Regions from separate parts of the Cupriavidus sp. 22TCCZM01-5 genome, predicted to be linked through region 2. Evidence: predicted binding sites of a transcription regulator. Region 2 holds the regulator's gene; each other region holds the start of a gene.

Region 1 (6,246 bases), on a different contig from region 2:
TCCGTCCCGGCACCCGAACATTCCGCCGATCATCGGCATTCGTCGGGCCGAGATGCATCGCATCCTCGCCAGTCGCCTCGACGCCCTACGCGTCGATATCCGTCTCGGCACTACTGCCGTCCGGATTGACCAGAACACGGCAGAGCACGTCACCGTCACGCTATCCGATGGCACCACTGGCCAGTATGACCTCGTGGTCGGGGCAGACGGCATTCGCTCGGAGATCCGTCGCCTTGTCGCGGGTGCGCAGGAGCCGATCTATACGGGACTTGGCGTCTGGCGCAGCGTGCACCCGCGTCCGAAGGACCTCACCGCGAAGATCATGATGATGGGGACCGGTAAGCGGCTTGGCATCATGCCAATCAGCGATGATCAACTGTACCTGTTCGGCACGCTGCCCGAGCCCGCCGGGCAATGGTATGAGCGGGCCGATTGGCCGGCGCTGATGCAAGCCCGCTTTGCGGAGTTCGATGGCCCGGCGCGCCAGTTCCTGGACGCGCTCTCGGTCGACGCCGAAGTCCTCTACACCGCCGTGGAGGAGGTTGCCGCTCCGCTGCCTTGGCACCGTGGCCGTGTGATCATGATCGGTGATGCCGCGCACGCCTCCACACCTTTTATGGGACAAGGCGGCGCGATGGCGCTCGAAGACGCGGTGCTACTGGCGGAGATGCTGTCACGTGACGTCGACGTTGAGACCACGCTGCGAGCCTTTGGCGATGCACGCTATCCGCTGTGCAAGTTCGTGCAGGACACCTCGCGTAAAGTCGGCGAGGCCGGGGCACAGGAAGACGCGGACATTACCAGGACGCGCAACGAAACGATGCGGCGCACCGCGCAGCGACAGGTGGACGATTTTTACGCGAGAATGGATGTGCTACGCAGTCAATTGCCCTTGGCGCATAGCGCCTGACAGGCTAGGTACAAGCGCGCCTAGCCGCGCGCAAGCTCGAGCTTCTCGACAGTGGTCGACGAACTCGATCAGCCCATCGAGGTGAGGCATATCTCCGATGCATAATCTCCTCGCCAGTCGCTAATGGGGGCACGGCGAGAAATCACCGATCGGCTGAACGGAGGGGTAGTGGGACGTTGCGAGCGACAGCTATGGTCTAATTGCGGTCGCACGCTGATCCGTGCGCGAATGACTCAGAAGGGTTGCGGATTCAACCGGTCGATGCAACGGTTTGATGGAATCGTTCAGCCGGGGTATCGAAGTTTAGAGTCTTGCGCGGACGTTCATTGAGCCGCCTCGCTACGGCATTGAGCTTGGCTTGCGAATAGACCGAGAGATCGGTTCCCTTTGGGAAGTATTGTCTCAAGAGACCATTCGTGTTCTCGTTGGAGCCGCGTTGCCAGGGGTTCTGAGGGTCACAGAAGTAGACCTGGATATCCGTGGCCACGGTAAAGCGGTTGTGATCGGCCATCTCTTTTCCGCGATCCCACGTCAGCGATTTGTAGAGCTCCTGGGGCAGTTTGCGCACATGCTTGATGAGTGCATTGACGACTGTCTCGCTGTCTTTGCTGGCGACCTTCACCAGCATCACAAACCTCGTCTGACGCTCGACCAAGGTGACGATCTGGCTGTCAGCATTGCCGAAGAGCAGATCGCCTTCCCAGTGGCCTGGTATCGCGCGATCCTCAACGGTCGCAGGGCGCTCGCTTATCGAAACGGCACCGCTGATTCTTCCACGCGGCACCGCTGATTCCTTGAGCCAGCCTGCAACTTGCTCAGGCAACCACTGCAACTGAAGCTTGCTTGCCACAACCTGTGCAAGTACCCGGTTCCTGACGAGCTTACATGTCTTTGGACGACGGGCGTGCTCCCAGGCGAGCTGGTCCGCCTGATTCGCCCGATAAACCTGACTGCCACCATTGCGCCGGACCTCGCGGCTGATGGTAGATGGCGCACGCCCTAGCCGGGCTGCTATGGATCGGATGGAGTGGCCGGCGACTACCGCGCGCGAAATCTCCTCTCGTTCGGCAAGCGTCAACGCCAATTGCGCCCCCAAATAAACGCCGATCTTGGGGGTCCGGCTGCGCAAAAATCTCGACACCAGACGCCCCGCTTCTCCTCGGCGCCGCTTGCCGACCGAGCGGTGCTGTATTAGATTCCTGCTGTGGGGCAGGCCTGTCCCCCGACTCGGCTCACCTGAGAACGCGTGACGCGAACAGGCTGCAGTAAAGCGGGCTGTCAGGACCGGGGGTCAGTGAGCGCCAATGCCGGTCCTGGCGCCGCCCGCCCCCGACTTTTCAGCCGCTGAGCCCTCTGCCCGTCCGTCAAAGCCGGTTTCTAAGTTCAAAACGGGATCGACCTTATTCTCAATGGGTCCCCGGCAATATGCCGGTCCACTACCCGTCACTGCCCATGCCCAGATTCAAGTCGCCCTTCGAAGGAAAGCCGGCTCGGCTCGATTGGAGTGGCATTTTTACGTTCCATCCCGACGTGGACCTCAAGCTGATCGGTATGTCGTTCAGTGGATTGTTCGCGAGCGAGGGGCTCCGTTCCCTCTATACGCGAATGAAGGCGGCGGAGGGTCTTCCCGTCAACGACCCTGTCGCCTTTCGCGTCCTTACTGATCTCACGAAGGCCGTACCCGATTTGCCAATGAACGGTCTTGTGCAGAAAGCTATTATCAGCGGTGATCTAGGGCCACTTGAGCAAGCGGACCGCGAACGCTCCACGGGCATGTGGGAGTTCGTGCTTCAGGGTATGAAGCACCAAGGAAAGAAATCGATCCCGTCGAGCTGGAGATGGCTCTGTCAGGTCGAATCTGCGGCGAGCGTTCCGAGAGACCTGCTGCCAACGCAAGGCGGCGCCGCAGCCATCAAGGCTATTCGGGCCGATCGCCTACTTTCTCTATGCATAGATGACCGTTCGGCGGCGCTGATTGGTGCCAACTCATCGTGGGAGCCGCTGCTGGAGCCGCGCGCCCTGGTTGCGCTCGAAATTCGCCTCGCTCTAGCCGCATATCTCGCCAGGGAACATTGCGCTGACATCGACTCTAAGGAATCGGGGTACCTGGACTTGGTACCGCCCCCAGAAGACGTTCGTCCCCCAGGCGCGAAGCTGATCAACTGGTTAATGTTGAAGCTTGGAGCGAGGTCGACAACGGACCTTTTCAAGATGGCGCCATACACCGGCCGCCATTCCGTGGTGAGCCTTCCTACGTTGAAAGGATGGAGAGCAGGCAAGAATCTTCCCGAGTCAACCACGCTCTGCGCCTTGGCAAAGCCCCTTTTGACCGAGGAAGGCTTTTCGGAGCTGAGGTCGCGGTACGTGGTCACCAAACATCTTCAGTTTGTTGCCCACCTCGGCGACCGGCTTGCAACGATCCTGAGCATCAAAGGAAGGACTGACGCGGGACCACTTCCATTCCAGTTCCAATCGGTCGAGTCGTGGATGGCGAGCCGCTATCCCTTTTGGCTCGCTCATCCCGAATCCTTGACGCTTAAATAGATGTCAACGGCGCTTGCTCCCACCGGGCTTTGAGGCGTCGGCTGCGCGGTTTTCGTATCAACAATTTTTTGGACCTTGGATGCAAAACCACCGCTTTTGACTTGCCCATTTCCCTTGACGGCCTCGCCTCCCATTAGCCGCGCTTTGTCACCTTCGTTGAATGGCTTACCCGACATGTGAATCTCCTTAGATTTGTTTGACCCTGATCTCCAGGGACGAACAAATTCTCAGGGGAAACCAGCACCACGTCGGTATATCAGTTTGCAAAGTGCCTTATACTCAACATTAACTTGACTCCTCGCGACCACCACTCCGTCATCAGGCATCAAGGAGATGGAGACACTTCGCAAACAAAGATAGCCTCGACCCAGACGCTAAATGTCGTTTAAGCGAATTATTGTCGGAGGTCATCGCGCGGCATATTCTCCTTGCCTGTCATCCGATACTGTATATATTTACAGTACCTGTATGGATGAACAGTGCGAGGAATGCCATGGAACATCTGATCCGTGTCCAGAACGACTATGATCGCCAGGTGCTGGCCTGGCTGCGCGCGCGCATCGGCGATGCCGCGCTACAGTCCGCGGCGGGCCGGCTGGCAGGCGCGCGCAAGCCCTACCTGTCCACCATCTGCCGCAGCCTGGGTATCCGCCCGCCCACGCGCCGGGATTTCGCCCAGGAAACGGCGCGCATGCACCGTGCGGTTGGCGACCAGTACCTGGCGCGCATCCGCGCCATCCTGGCGGCACCGGCCGGCGCCGCCCGCTGATCCGGCTGCCTGCGGTGGCTGCGCAGTGACTATGATCAATCACGACGCTGTGTGCGGCGAGGACCGCGCCGCACCCACACCGCAACTCACCGGACAAGAACATGAGCAAGACCGGTTGCATCGGCCTGGGGGGCTTTGGCTCGAACCATGCGGCGCTGATGCGCGCCATCGAAAGCCCCTCCCCGTTCTCGCTTGACGACGCCTATGCAGGCTGAGCCGGCCACTGCGGCGCCGGCCGCCATGACGCACGCTCGCGTCGTCCTGCTGACGGCTGTCACCATGCTGGCCTTTGCCGGCAATTCGATCCTGTGCCGACTCGCGCTCAAGGGCACGGCGATCGACGCGGCCAGCTTCACGCTGGCCCGGGTCGTCAGCGCGGCGGCGGCCTTGTGGCTGATCCTGCTGGTCCGTCATGGCCCGCGCCGGGTGGCGGTTGGCGGCAACTGGCCGTCGGCACTGGCGCTGTTCGCCTATGCGGCAGCGTTCTCGTACGCATACCTCCACCTTTCCGCCGGGACAGGCGCGCTGCTGCTGTTCGGCGCCGTGCAGGCAACCATGACCGGCTATGGCCTGTACGCCGGCGAGCGCCTGCGCGCCTGGCAATGGCTGGGGCTCGCGCTGGCGCTCGGCGGACTGGCGTGGCTCGTGCTGCCGGGGCTGTCGGCGCCGCCGCCGGGCTCATCGTTGCTGATGGTCGTGGCCGGCATCGCCTGGGGCATCTATTCGCTGCGCGGCAGGGGGGCGGCCGATGCCATTGCCGCCACCGCCGGCAACTTCGCCCGCGCCATGCCGCCGGCGCTTGCTCTGGCCTTGCTGATGCACGCGCAGCGCCGCCTCGACGGCGCCGGGCTGGCGTGTGCGCTGGTGTCCGGCGCCCTCACCTCCGGACTGGGCTACGTGGTCTGGTATGCGGTCGTGCCGCAGCTGCGTGCCGCCACCGCCGCGACCGTCCAGCTCAGCGTGCCGGTGATCGCGGCGGCGGGTGGCCTGGCGTTGCTCGGCGAAGCCATGACCTTGCGGCTGGCCGTCAGCGCTGCCGCCGTGCTCGGCGGCATTGCGCTGGTCATTGCGGGCAAGCCGCGCTGATTCCCGCAAAGCCCCCGGCGTGGAACACCAGTGGCTCGCCCCGGTTCATGCGGTAGGACACGATCTCCACAATGAACAGGACGTGATCGCCGACCTTGCGCGCGCTGCGCGGGCGGCACACGAAGCAGGCCAGCGCGTTGTCGATCAGTGCCGTACCGCATGGTCCGGGCGTGAGCGACACGCCCTGGAAGCGGTCGATGCCGCTGGTGGCAAAGCGTTCGCACAAGGCCTGCTGAGTGTGTGCCAGCACGTTGACCGCATGGCAAGGCGCGGCGCGGAACGCGGCCAGGCTGCCGGAACCGAGCGCCAGGCTCCAGAGCAGCAACGGCGGCGACAGCGACACCGAGGCCAGGGAATTGATGGTGACGCCAACGGGCCTGCCATCGGACCCGGTTGCCGTCACCACCGCCACGCCGGTGGCGAACTGTCCCAGCGCACGGCGCAGGGCACGGCGCACGGTTTGCGCTGCGTCCTCGCCGTGGCCGGTATCGTCCACCTCTGCCAGGCCGCTGTCGTTGCTTGCCTCGGTGGCATACGGCAGCAGCGCGAGCGCGGGCATCATTGCGCGGCCGGCCGCACGTCTGCGGGCGGCGCATCGATATCGAGGCCCAGCGCCATGCGGCCCGCGTACTCGTGCTGCGCGCCGGCCTGCATTGGGTGAAAACGCGCGCCCTGCGCATCGCGGAAGCGCCGTTCCAGCCCGGCGTCGCGATAGAAGCCCGCGCCGCCGGCCAGTTCCATGGCCAGGTCGGCCGTCGCCAGCACTGCGCGCGCGGCCAGCGCGCGTCCGCACATGACCCGGTTCGTGGTCACGGCACCCGGAGCCTGGCTCGCTGCCGCGGCGAACATATCGTCCAGCGCCAGGCGCGCAGCATCGCATTCGTTGCCGATGCGCCCGGCCAGCTCGACGGCATGCGGCGAGACGCGGCGCTGCTTT
Region 2 (6,246 bases):
CTGCATGCCGCTGGTCATCTTGTCGAGGTCGATGAAGCCGGTTGGCACACCGGTCACGTCGGTGGTCGAGTCCCGGTGGTACAGCTCGTCGATCCGCTCCACCACCTGCGTCAGCAGCGGCTGGATTTCCTGGAAACCCTTCTGGCCGCGCGAACCCTCTTCGGCAATGGCGAAGACCTTGGACTCGGCCGCATCCAGCAGCTCGCGGACTTCTCGCCCCTGCGGCGCGAAGGCCGACGACGCAATGTCGTCCGCCACGGTCACCAGCTTGCGCAGCACCGCGCGCTCGCGCACGATCTCCGCGTAGCGGCGGATATTGGCGGCGCTGGGCGTGTTCTGCGCGAGCGAGTTCAGGTAGGCCAGTCCGCCCACCTCCTCGGCCTTGCCAGCCACCTGCAGCATTTCATAGACGGTGATGACGTCGGCGGGCTTGGTGGCCGAGATCAGCTTCGCGATGTTCTGGAAGATCAGCCGGTGGTCAAAGCGGTAGAAGTCCGCTTCGGCGATGAAATCGGCAATGCGGTCCCAGGCGGAATTGTCCAGCAGCAGGCCACCAAGCACCGATTGCTCGGCCTCGATCGAATGCGGCGGTACCTTGAGACTTTCAAGTTGGGGGTCGGCGACGGGCGCGTTCATGGGGTGGGATTATACCGGCGGGCAGACCCTGGCCGGCTGACATTTGCGCGGCAACAATTCTGCATCAGGCCTTGACAGCGCCGGGTGTGCTGCAAAAAAAGCGTCATGATACGAATGCGGCGGACAAAGAAAAAGGCAGGAGCCACGCTCCTGCCTTTTTACTTGCTTGCGCCGGACTGGCCGGCACGGCAAGGTCTTGCTTAGACTTGCTCGCCCACGACAGCGACGGTCACGTCGACCACCACGTCGGTGTGCAGCGCAACGCTGACCGGGTGGTCGCCCACCGTCTTCAGCGGGCCGTTCGGCAGACGAACCTGGGCCTTCTCGACCTTGAAGCCTTGGGTGCCCAGGGCAACGGCGATGTCGGCGTTGGTCACGGAACCGAACAGGCGGCCGTCCACACCCGACTTCTGGGAGATCTGGACGGTCTGGCCGTTCAGCTTCTCGCCTTCGGCTTGCGCAGCGGCCAGCTTCTCGGCAGCGGCCTTTTCCAGCTCGGCACGCTTCACTTCGAATTCCTGGATCGCGGTTTGCGTGGCGCGGCGGGCCTTCTTGCTCGGGATCAGGAAGTTACGGGCGTAACCATCCTTCACCTTGACGATGTCACCCAGGTTACCCAGGTTGATCACTTTTTCCAGCAGAATAACTTGCATCGTGTTCTCTCCTTTACGGACCTATGGCCTGGACTATCAGTTCTTGTGCAGGTCGGTGTACGGCATCAGCGCCAGGAAGCGGGCGCGCTTGATGGCCGTATCCAGCTGACGCTGATAGTGAGCCTTGGTACCGGTCAGGCGAGCCGGCGTGATCTTGCCGTTGTCGCCGATGAAGTCCTTCAGGGTGTCCAGATCCTTGTAGTCGATCTGTTCCACGCCAGCCACGGTGAAGCGGCAGAAGCGCTTGCGCTTGAACAGCGGGTTCTGTTGCTGGAAGCGCTTCTTGTTCTTGTTGTCACGTTTGATGAATGCCATGATTCAATCCTTTACGAATGCTTTACATCCGGTGATGTGAAAGACGAGGGCCTTGCTGTTGCGGTGCTTGCGGGTCAGGAATCCTTCGCAGTCGAGCAGCGTGCCGAGCGGCAACCGCTCCAGACGCTGGCCAACCGGGCCGATTCCCATCGCTGCAATGGCAAACTCGACCTGCCTCGGTGTTTCCGCCTCGATCGCCTCGCCGCTGTACTGCAGGATGCAGTTCACGACGGGCACACCGGCCGGGGTATACCTGAGGGCATCGCGTTCCGCCAGTGTGGCGGCTAGCCGAAGCTGGTTCAACGCGTGGCCCCTTGCAGTGTGTTGCCCATGCTGCCGTGGTCAGACTTGCCGGCCACGACCGGCACCGCAGTCCGCACTCAGGCGGCCTGGCCTTCGGTGGTCGTTTGCGCGGCCTTGCGGGCTTCTTCGCGCTGCACTTCCTTCATCATCGGCGAAGGAGCGGTTTCGGCCTTCTTCGTCTGCACGATCAGGTGACGCAGCACGGCGTCATTGAACTTGAAGGCGTGTTCCAGCTCGGCCAGGGTTTCCTTGCCGCACTCGATGTTGACGCAAACGTAGTGAGCCTTGGCCAGCTTCTGGATCATGTAAGCCATCTGGCGACGGCCCCAGTCTTCCACGCGGTGAACCTGGCCGCCTTGCGACGTCACGAGCGACTTGTAACGCTCGATCATGGCCGGCACTTGCTCGCTCTGGTCCGGATGGACGATGAAAACGATTTCGTAATGACGCATTGACGCTCCTTTTGGGATGAGCCACCCGGGCGTCACGTCCGGTGTGGCAAGGTTGAATAGCCCTAAATTATAGCTCGACTGTTGACAATCGCGCAACCGCGCTCACGCCGCCGCGAATAGCGCCTGGAGCCGGTCCGGCGCAGCGGCCAGCCCCGGGTCCTGCGCCAGGGCCAGCAACAGCAGCACCCTGGCCTTATAGGGATTCAGGTCGGCAGCGGAAAGGAAAACGCCACCATCCGGGTCGGCAACTGGCGGAATCGCCACATGCCCCGCCCCTGTACGCGAACTCCGCACCACGGCCACACCGGCCGCCGCGGCATCCCTGAGCGCTGCGATCAGTGTCTCGTGCACCGACCCATTGCCCGCCGCCGCCACGATCAGGCCACGCACACCCGCGGCCACCATCGCGTCCACCGCGATGCGGCCGGGCTGCGCGTAGCTCGCGATGATCTCGACATCCGGCCAACGGGCCGGCACCAGCAAGGCAGCCGCTATGGCGTGCGCAGGCTTGCGCGCCAGCCGCACCAGTTCATCCTGCACAAAGCCCAGCGGACCGGTCACTGGCGATACAAAGGCATCCACCGACGAGGTATGCGCCTTGGTCACGTCGCGCGCCGCATGAACCTGCTGGTTCAGCACCACCAGCACGCCCTTGCCGCGCGCATCTGGATGGCCAGCGACGCGCACGGCATCGAGCAGATTGAGCGGACCATCGGCCGACAGCGACGTCGACGGCCGCATGGCCGCAGTCAGCACCACCGGCACCGGGCATGCCTGCGTCAGGTGCAGGAACATCGCCGTCTCTTCGAGCGTGTCCGTGCCATGCGTGATGACGATGCCGGCCACATCCGGCTGCGCCGACCAGTGCCGCACGCGCTCCGCGAGCGTCGACCAGAGCGAGAACACCATGTCCTTGCTGTCGACCTGCGCCACCTGTTCGGCCTCGACCCTGGCCACCGACTGCAACGCCGGCACTGCCGCCAGCAGCGTTGTCACGGGTACCGTCGCAGCCTGATAGCGCGCGCTGCTGGCCGGGTTGGTCGAGGCGCCGGCAATGGTGCCGCCGGTGGCAAGGACCACGATGCGGGGAAGCTGGGACATGGTCGGGATGCAGGAAGCTGAGGTCCGGCGATTGTACCCGCGGCATGCGGGCAAATCGGAAGTCGAGCAGACACTTCTGAAATTCTGCTTGCGCTTGCGCCGATACTGTATAAAATCACAGCATACTGTTTAAACATACAGTGCCCGCCTGGCTGGCAGCGGTATCGCACCGGGGCACTCATCACGGAACGCTTCCATGGCGACCCTGACACCCCGGCAGCAGCAGATTTTCGACCTGATCCGCAACACGATCCGCGGCACGGGCTTCCCGCCTACGCGCGCCGAGATCGCTGCGGAGTTCGGCTTCTCGTCGCCCAATGCCGCAGAAGAGCACCTGCGGGCGCTGGCGCGCAAGGGCGTGATCGAACTGACGCCGGGCGCATCGCGCGGCATCCGGCTCAAGGTAGCGCGCAGCGATTCCGAATCCCCTGACCAGTTTTCGCTGCCGGTGTCCGGCATCATGCAGCTGACGCTGCCGCTCGTGGGCCGCGTCGCCGCCGGCAGCCCGATCCTCGCCGCCGAGCATATCGACCGCCAGTACCAGGTCGATGCCACTGTCTTCGACGAGCGTCCCGACTACCTGCTGCGCGTGCGCGGCCTGAGCATGCGCGACGCCGGCATCCTCGACGGCGACCTGCTGGCCGTGCGCAAGGCCAGCGAAGCGCCCAACGGCAAGATCGTCGTGGCCCGCCTGGGCGACGACGTCACCGTCAAGCGCCTGCAGCGCCGTGGCGGCACGATCGAGCTGATCGCGGAAAACCCGGATTTTCCGAACATCGTGGTCACGCCCGGACGCGAGGAATTTTCACTCGAAGGCATCGCCGTCGGGTTGATCCGCTCCTCGGGCTTCTGACCAGCGCGGCCAGCCGCGCGCTGGCCGCCCTCCTCCTTGCAGTGCCGACGCCGCCCGCATGACGAGTGTTGACCCCGCTTTTGCCAATCGAGAGGTGTAGCCATGCCGCAAATCGAACACATTGCAGCCGCCCGTCAGCCCGTCAAGCCGGTGCCGTTCCGGCAGTCGAAGGGCGTCCGCATCTACCAGGGCGCGCAGCGCCGCACCATGGTTGGCAGCATGGCAGCCATCTGCCGGATGCTGGAACTGGCCGAGCCGACCAAGCTCCTGGCCTGAGTCCCGCCGGCAAGAACCGGCAGGGGTCGTCATCCGGCCCTTGAATGGCGGATTCATCGAGAATTGCATATTCCGCAAATCTCATCTTCATTTGTTTTATCTGCGACATCTTTCCATCGAGGGTGCCAGCTTCTAGCCTTCAGTTAGCAGGCACAGCGTGCCCCGGCGCCGTCGCAGAACGGCCCAACCGCAGCATGGCACGCCATTGAACCGGGCCGGCTCGCGCGCATTGCCGCCGCCGGCCGCCAGCCTAGCGTTGCCGGGGTAATTGCGAACGCCAGCGACGGTGCCGGTGCCGGTGCCGTCAGCGAATCGGCATGGGGGGCATCATGGCCGCCATCGAAACGCCTTGCGCCAGGACTTTGCGTCGCGGCGACCCGCTCGGTGCGGCATAGCCCTGCCTTGACGACGGACCGCCCATGCCGCGCAACTATTCCGAACTGGAAATCGTGATCGGCACGGATGCCGCAGGCGGATATGAAGCCGAGGCCAGGCACCGCGTGCCCGAAGGCGATGTGATCACCCCACGCGTGCCGATGCCGCTTGCACCCGACGACCCCGCGGTGCGCGACGCGGATCCGCAGGTGTGCGGCCGCGCACTGGCCGCCGCCCTGTTCGCCGCGCCACCGCTGCGCGACGCCTTCGTCCTCGCGCAGGCATCGGCCAACGAACGCCACCTGGACCTGCGCGTGCGCCTGCGCATCGGCGTCGACGCGCGCGCATTGCACGCGCTGCCATGGGAAACGCTCTACGACCCCGCAGGCGAGCACGCGTTGTTCATCACCCAGCGCTGCTTCTTTTCGCGCTACCTGTTTGCGCGGGAAATGCGCCTGCCGCGCCTGCGCGCACGCAGCGACGTAAGCGCGCTCGTGGTGGTGGCGAACCCAAGCGGACTGGGCCCCGAACTGAAGCCGATCGATGCCGCCGGGGAAGCCGCGCGCACCGTCGCCGCGCTGGCGCCGATTCCCGCGAAGGCCCTGGCGGAACCCGGCCACGCCACGATCGACCGCATCTTCGCGGCACTGCAGGAAGGCGCCGATGTGTTCTGCCTCGTGTGCCACGGCGCGCTCGTGGACGACCAGCCCATGCTGTGGCTCGAACAGGCCGACGGCAGCCGTGACCTGGTGAGCGGCAGCGTGCTGGTGAACCGCATCGGCACCCTCGAGCGTCCGCCGAGCCTGGTGGTGTTGTGTTCTTGCCAGAGCGCCGGATCCGGCGCCGCGCGCAGCGCCAGCACGCTGATGGCCCTGGGACCGCTCCTTGCCCAGGCCGGCGTGCCGGCGGTCCTGGCCATGCAGGGCAATATCGGCATGGCCACCATGAACGCCTTCCTGCCGCGGTTCTTTGCCGAGCTGCGCGAACACGGCGAGGTGGATCGTGCCGCCGGCGTGGCGCGCGCGGCGGTCAGCGAGTACCCGGACTGGTGGATGCCCGCGGTGTTCACGCGGCTGGACAGCGGCCGCATCTTCTACCCGCCCGGTTTTGCGCCCGATGAAGGCGATGGCGGCGACGCCTGGCGCGCCGTCATCGAGAACATCCGCCACGGCGAGACCACGCCGATCCTCGGGCCCGCGATGAGCGAAGCCATGTTCGGCTCGCGCCTGCAGCTCGCCCAGACCTGGGCCGAGGCCTACCACTTCCCGATGGCCCCGCACGA
Region 3 (6,246 bases), on a different contig from region 2:
GGCGCGTGCGCAGTGTCTTGATGGCGTCGTGCGCGCGCGCGGTGCCCGCCACCGAGCATTCATCGGTCAGCGCGATGCCGCGATAGCCGAGCTGGAAGGCACGCTCGATCAGTTCGACCGGATGCGACGCACCGGTCAGGAAGGTGAAGTTGGAGATGCAGTGCAACTCCACGTAGTCGGGCAGCGTGGGCAGCCACGCGGACAGCTCGGGCACGCTCATGCGAACAACCCATGCAGGAACCAGCGGTATTCGCCGCCGTCGTCCTGCCCGTCACGCCCCGGATGGCCGGGGCGCTCGCGGTAGACCCAGCAGCGCAGGCCATCGGCGCGCTCGGCGATGAAGTAATCGCGCGTGGCCAGCGCGCCGTCCCACCAGCCGGCTTCGATCCGCTCCGGCCGGGTCAGCATGCTCAGCGGGCCGCCGTGGTTCGGACGGTGGTTGCGCACCGGCAGCGGCTGCGGCTGCGGCAGCAGCCACAGCGGGCGCTCGGGCAAGGCCGGCAGCGGTGGCAGCGGCGCGCCCGCCGGCTTGCCGGCGGCCTCGTCGAGCGGGCACCAGCGGTTGGCGCACTCGGGCCGGTGGTCGGCCAGTGGCTGCGGCTGCAGCACGTTGTCGCGGCCCAGGCGCGCGACCAGCGTGTCGAGCACGCGGCCCAGCTCGGCCGGCGTGCCGCCGGGCTCGGGGAACAGCGCATCGCTCTGCGGCAGGTATTCGGCCATGGCCTCCACGCGCAGCGCCAGGCCGGTCACGGGGGCATGGAAATGCAGCTGGTCCAGCTTCTCGCGCAGCAGGCGCGACAGGTGCGCCGGATCGCGGCTGGGCTGGGCCACGCCCACTGTCACGGGCGTGCCCACGGTATCGACGCCGAGCCGGTAGCGCTCATGCTCGAGCACCAGCACGCAGCGCGTGACCCCGGCCTGTTGCACCGCCAGCCAGCCGGCCAGCGCCAGCAGCAGGCGCTGCGCACCGGCCAGCACGCCTTCGGCCGATTCGATGCGGCCCGGCAGGTCCATGCGCTGCGCGAACGCAGGCGGCGCGGCAAACCAGGTGAAGCTGGCCGTGGCCTCGCCATAGGCCTGGTCCAGCCGGGCCAGCAGTGCCGGGCCCAGCCGGCGCGCGAGCCCGGCGCGCGGCAGGCGCCGCACCTCGCCCAGCGTGCGGCAGCCGATGCCGTCGAGCCAGGCCGGATCGGCCAGCAGGCGCAGCACCTCGACCGGCAGGCGGTCCAGCAGGCGGCCCATGCGCGCGGCCTGCACCGCCCGCCGCGCCGGCCGCACGATGCCGCGGCGGGTACGGCGCATGGGCTGGCGCGCGAGCCACGCCGCGCCATGGGCCGTGGCCCCGCTGCCCACCTGCGCAAACGTGCCGAGTTGCCGCACGCACGCGCGCACCGCCCGGCACAGCGCGCGGTGGCCGCCGAACAGGCGCAGGCTGGCGGTGACGTCGAGCATCAGCGTGGCCGCTTCCGGGTCTTCATCGAATGTCACCAGCGGCGTGAAATGCAGCAGCGCCAGCGCCGCCGCGTGCAGCAGCGCGGCTTCGGCGGCCGGGTCGCGCTCCAGTTGCACGACCTCGGCCGACAGCGCCTGCACGCCGCCGCGCCGCATGCCGAAACCCACGCCCAGCGCCATGGCCGGGGCGTTGGCCAGCATCACCCGTTCGCGCTCCATCACCACCACCGGCACGGCATGGTGCAGCGTGCCAAGGGCGGAGACGGGCGTGGAGGAAGACGCCGCGGAAGGCGGCATGGCCGGCTCAGGCCAGCTCGGCTGCAGCGCGTCCAGCGACAGGCGCGGCAGATGCACCGCGATCCAGTACGACATGGGCGGAACCTCCCGCAACAACAGGTGAAACAGCCGGGACAGGCGCGGCATGGCCGCCGCGGCGGGCGCCCTCCAGGCCATCCAGCCGCAGCCGCAGCGGGGCCTCGCGCACCGGCCCGCGCCGCTTGTGGAAGACGATGGACAGCGCGTTGCCCGGCAGCGGCGACAGCAGCAAGCGCAGCACCGCCGGCGACGACTCGCGCAGCGCCGTGGCCGGCCGCATGGCCCACACCGCGGCGTCGCCGGCCTGCGCCAGCACTTGCAGGCGGCGCACCGCTTCCGGCCGCGCGGCCGGCAGCCATACCAGCACCGCGCCGAACGCCTGGCTGCGCAGCATCTGCTCGGCCGCCCACAGCACATCGGCCTGCTGCGCGTGCTTGCCGGCACCGGCGGCCGCCCGCACCCAGTAGAGCTGGCGCGCCGGCAAACCCGCCGCGGCCAGCCCCATCGCATTGGGCAGGTAAGGCGGCCCCACCAGCCCGATGCGCCGCCCCGCCGCCGCCAGCGCCCGCAGCGCCGGCAGCAGCAGGCGCAGTTCGCCCGCCCCGCCCTGCGTGGTCAGCAACTCCGTCACCCCGCCCACCGGCCAGCCGCCGCCGGGCAATTCCGCCGCCAGTCCGGCATAGCCGGCCGGCCACACCGGCTGGCTGCCGGCGCGGCCAAGCTGGCCGGCACGCCACAGGCTGGGATAGCGATGCTCGAGCGCGGCCACGGCCGCCTCCCGGCTTGGCGGCGGATGCTGGGCAGGCGCAGGGAAAGCGGGAGCCTCCGCGGCGGGGGCTGCGGGTGCGGTCATGTGAATGTTGAGTCTCGCCGGCGTGGCGAATAGTGGTTTTACGATAACTGTATATTTATACAGTATTCGAGGCAATGCAAGGGGGTAGGTGGAATGTGATCAACTCGTTCCGGGAAACCGGAATTGGCCACTCTATTCCAACCTTAGCGGCTGCGAACGTGTAGTTCGCAGCCGCTACTACTATCGCGCACGCTAACTCATGATCGGTGCCATCGCAGTTTCGATTCTGGAAAGCTGGTTCCCGGTAATCATGCCACTGAGAACCTGACTGAAGCGGGGCTCCTGCACTCCGGAGATGATGTATTGCCACCTGTATGCGGCAAGCAGGCCGATGCGCACTGCATCCTTGTCAGCCATCGACAGCGGTCGTCGGCAGATCATGGCAAAGTAGTCAGCGTCCGCACTGGCCTGAGTTTGCAGAATGCCGTCCACGGCGGCGACCAGTTCGATCAGATCGTTGACAGCTGCGTCACGTTCTTCAGGCGAAAGCCTCCCATCTTCGCGTTGCCATTCGATTTCATCGAGAATCGCATGCTGTGATTCCTCGCGCCAGTGATAGAGAAAGACATCTTTCCATAGTTCAGAGGAGTTCATGTCGCCGTCGATGCTGCCTCGATAGTGCGCGAGCACGAAGAGTTCGATGTGGCAGGTTAGAGCGAGCACTGACCACGTGGACTTCCCGAGGACGAACGAGGCCACACTATTTGCTTCCGGCAAGAACGTATAACCAGCTGGCATGCCTTCGGCGCACATGCGTTCGATGCGGCGAAACAGCTCCTGGTGCTTGATTTCTTCGTCACCGAACCGGACCAGGGCTTCCAGCGCGATCTGGTCGCCGAGTCGGTAAGGGCCGCTCATCTCCAGTACCTTCGCCGCGATGAAGCGTTCGACGAGACCAAACATGTTCGCATACGTACGGCCCTGAATCTGACTGAGCAGACGCTGCTCGTCGTGTCCGAGAAAGGCGAGAGAATCGACCTTTGATAGAGCGTCCGGCAGAAATTTCTTCGTAAAATCGAAGCTTCGGCCACGAATTACGTCGCGGTCGATATCCCAGCGGACGCGCTTGGATGCAGCGATGCACTTGGCGTAGCGGTTGGTGATCACCTTTTGCCCATCAGTCATGATTTCCATTGAAACTCTCCTTCGATACGTCTCACGTCCCGTGGCGGCCGCGAGCGACGACTGTCCTCCGACCCTGCACGGTTCGAACGCCGGGCGGCGGTTTGAGGCACCGAGGTGTGGATCTGCCGCCTGGCGCAAGCGATGGTGCCGCCCGGATTTGCCATCCTTCCGAATGGCAAGCCACGTTTGGACTACGGCAACATCACGATTCCAACTATCGTTGGCTGACGTCAGCAATCCGTGAACAGCGGGCGAGGCCGCGTAAAAACGCCGTAAAAAGAGTTCTCATGAAAGCAGCCGCATCTTGCCGGGTAGCCTGCGCAAAGGCCGTATTCGAGTCAGCAACCAACCCCATGCCTACTCCGACCCTTTGTAGGACGAGGTGAACCTAAAGAAGTGACCTGCGCGAGACAGCGGGAGCGCAGTCTTCACTGATACCTGACAGTCGCGCCGGGCGGACTAGACTTTTCGAGAGCGACGCTTCACCTCACGCACGACATGGCCCGGCTCAAGATAGAAGTCCTCGGAGGCCTGCAAATCAGGCTTGCCGGGCAGCATGGATCGCTGGCTTTTCCCACCAGGAAGAGCAAGGCCGTCCTGGTCTACCTTGCCTTGTCGCCGGGCATGCTGCGGTCGCGAGAGCAACTGGCCAGCGTGCTTTGGGAGCGCAGCGCGGAGGAGCAGGCAAGAGCCAGTTTGCGGCAGACACTGTCGAGCTTGCGCCGGATCCTGCCGGACGCCCCGACACTCTTGAACGCGGAGCCGGATGCGATATGGCTTGACGGACAGTCCGTGGAAGTCGACGCGCTGCAATTCACGAGCCTCTCGGCTGAACGATCTCCTGATTCCCTGGCAAAAGCTGCTGCACTCTATCGGGGCGCCCTACTCGATGGCTTCGGCCTTCGTGAAGAACCCTTCGAGCAGTGGATGATCATGGAGCGTCGCTGGTTTCATGAGCGCGCCGTGGAAGTGTTCACCGAGCTTGCCAGCCATTACGAACAATCTGGCGAATTTGATCGTGCAATGGCGACGGCAAGCAGAGTATTGGCTTTGGACTCGACACTCGAGTGGGCCCATGCGCTGCTTATGAAACTGTATGCGATGACCGGACGCCGGAACGCTGCTGTCCGCCAGTACCAGGAATGCGCCCGAGTGCTCAATACCGAACTCGGCATTGCCCCGGCCGAGAGCACTCAACGTCTGGCTGCTCAAATCCAGCAGGATTCAGGTGGAATTGGAGAACCTAAAGGCCAGACCGTGGCTGTCGGGAAACCCGCCAAGCAGTCCGGGATTGCGTCGCGCGCTGGCTACGCAGCGGACAGCGCAACGGCATTGCCGGCGGAGCGCAAGCACCTGAGTGTGCTCTGCGCGCGCGTGCGCCAACCCATCAGCGTCATCGATCACGAGAAGGCGCTTGAGCGCATCGATGCTGTGTTGAAAGCAATGGTCGACTCTGTTCAGCGATTCGGTGGCCTCGTTACCCAACTCAGAAGCGATGGTGTCACTGCATTATTTGGAGCGCCCGTCGCACACGAAGAGCATGCGGTGGAAGCCTGTTTTGCAGCGCTCGCGATGCGCGCACACATTTCGGCGCTCATTGAGCGATCCCTGGACGTGCGGATTGGCATACATTCCGGCGAGGCTGTCGTCCGGACGATTGGCGACGAGGGGTCGAAGCACTATGACGCGCTCGGCTCCGTTCCGCAGCTCGCGAATCAGATCGATGCCGCACTCGCCGCCGGAGAGATCGGCGTGAGCGCCGACACGGTTAGGTGTGCGGAAGGGTTCATCGAACTTTTGGATCTTCGCGCGAGACCGCTTCCTGGTGCGACGCCCCCCCTCGATATCTTCACGCTGGGGACAAAGTCCGAGTTGCGTCTTCGCTGGAACGCTCGTACCGTACGCGGCCTCACGCATTTTGTCGGCCGCGACACAGAGATGGCCAGCTTGCAGGGGATGCTTGCGCGTGCCGGACACAGCGCAGGCCAGGTATGCGCCGTCGTCGGGGAACCGGGCGTGGGAAAGTCTCGCCTCGTGCATGAATTTGTCAACTCGGAACAGGCGGCCGGGTGGACAAAATTCGAAACGGGCGCGACATCGCGCGACACGAGCACGATCTATCTTCCGCTGGCCAGTCTGCTCCGGACGTGGTTCGGCATCGGGACGCATGACACACTGGCCGAGGCTGCCGACAAGCTTCGTCGCGGCATCGATGCGGTCGACCCGGCGCTCGCCTGGACGTTCCCTGCGTTGGCTGCAATGCTGGACTTACCGCCGGACGATCCGCAATGGGACATGGCGAGTCCGCCGCAAAGGCGCAAGCGCACACTCGAAGCGATTACCTCCCTCGTGATCCGAGCGAGTGAGCACCGCCCATCGATCCTCGTTGTCGAGGATCTGCACTGGATCGATGAGGGCACGCAGGCCGTGCTCGATCATCTTGTCGACTTTATCGGTGCGTCACGCGTGATGCTTCTCGTGACCCATCGCCCCGAGTATCG

The links. The regulator LexA, encoded in region 2, represses DNA repair genes until DNA is damaged. The targets are predictions, from matches to a motif close to ACTGTATNNNNATACAGT.
Region 1: AC3FNH_RS19475 (CppA family protein) is a predicted target of LexA. The motif match lies at 3,899-3,916, and genes of this name have one in related genera.
Region 3: imuA (translesion DNA synthesis-associated protein ImuA) is a predicted target of LexA. The motif match lies at 2,667-2,684, and genes of this name have one in related genera.

The regions. Positions count from the first base shown of each region.
Region 1 is NZ_JBYOJR010000021.1:31,295-37,540, reverse strand. It holds gene AC3FNH_RS19495 (FAD-dependent oxidoreductase) at 1-910, shown strand, start outside; gene AC3FNH_RS19490 (IS30 family transposase) at 1,161-2,123, opposite strand; gene AC3FNH_RS19485 (hypothetical protein) at 2,363-3,454, shown strand; gene AC3FNH_RS19480 (hypothetical protein) at 3,427-3,630, opposite strand; gene AC3FNH_RS19475 (CppA family protein) at 3,948-4,223, shown strand; gene AC3FNH_RS19470 (EamA family transporter) at 4,464-5,309, shown strand; gene AC3FNH_RS19465 (flavin reductase family protein) at 5,287-5,871, opposite strand; gene AC3FNH_RS19460 (acyl-CoA dehydrogenase family protein) at 5,868-6,246, opposite strand, start outside.
Region 2 is NZ_JBYOJR010000002.1:150,582-156,827, forward strand. It holds gene AC3FNH_RS02790 (replicative DNA helicase) at 1-636, opposite strand, end outside; gene rplI (50S ribosomal protein L9) at 837-1,289, opposite strand; gene rpsR (30S ribosomal protein S18) at 1,326-1,604, opposite strand; gene priB (primosomal replication protein N) at 1,608-1,907, opposite strand; gene rpsF (30S ribosomal protein S6) at 1,985-2,359, opposite strand; gene AC3FNH_RS02815 (asparaginase) at 2,462-3,460, opposite strand; gene lexA (transcriptional repressor LexA) at 3,657-4,313, shown strand; gene AC3FNH_RS02825 (hypothetical protein) at 4,416-4,589, shown strand; gene AC3FNH_RS02830 (CHAT domain-containing protein) at 5,009-6,246, shown strand, end outside.
Region 3 is NZ_JBYOJR010000015.1:1,705-7,950, reverse strand. It holds gene AC3FNH_RS15685 (error-prone DNA polymerase) at 1-220, opposite strand, end outside; gene AC3FNH_RS15680 (Y-family DNA polymerase) at 217-1,824, opposite strand; gene imuA (translesion DNA synthesis-associated protein ImuA) at 1,757-2,620, opposite strand; gene AC3FNH_RS15670 (hypothetical protein) at 2,813-3,754, opposite strand; gene AC3FNH_RS15665 (ATP-binding protein) at 4,244-6,246, shown strand, end outside.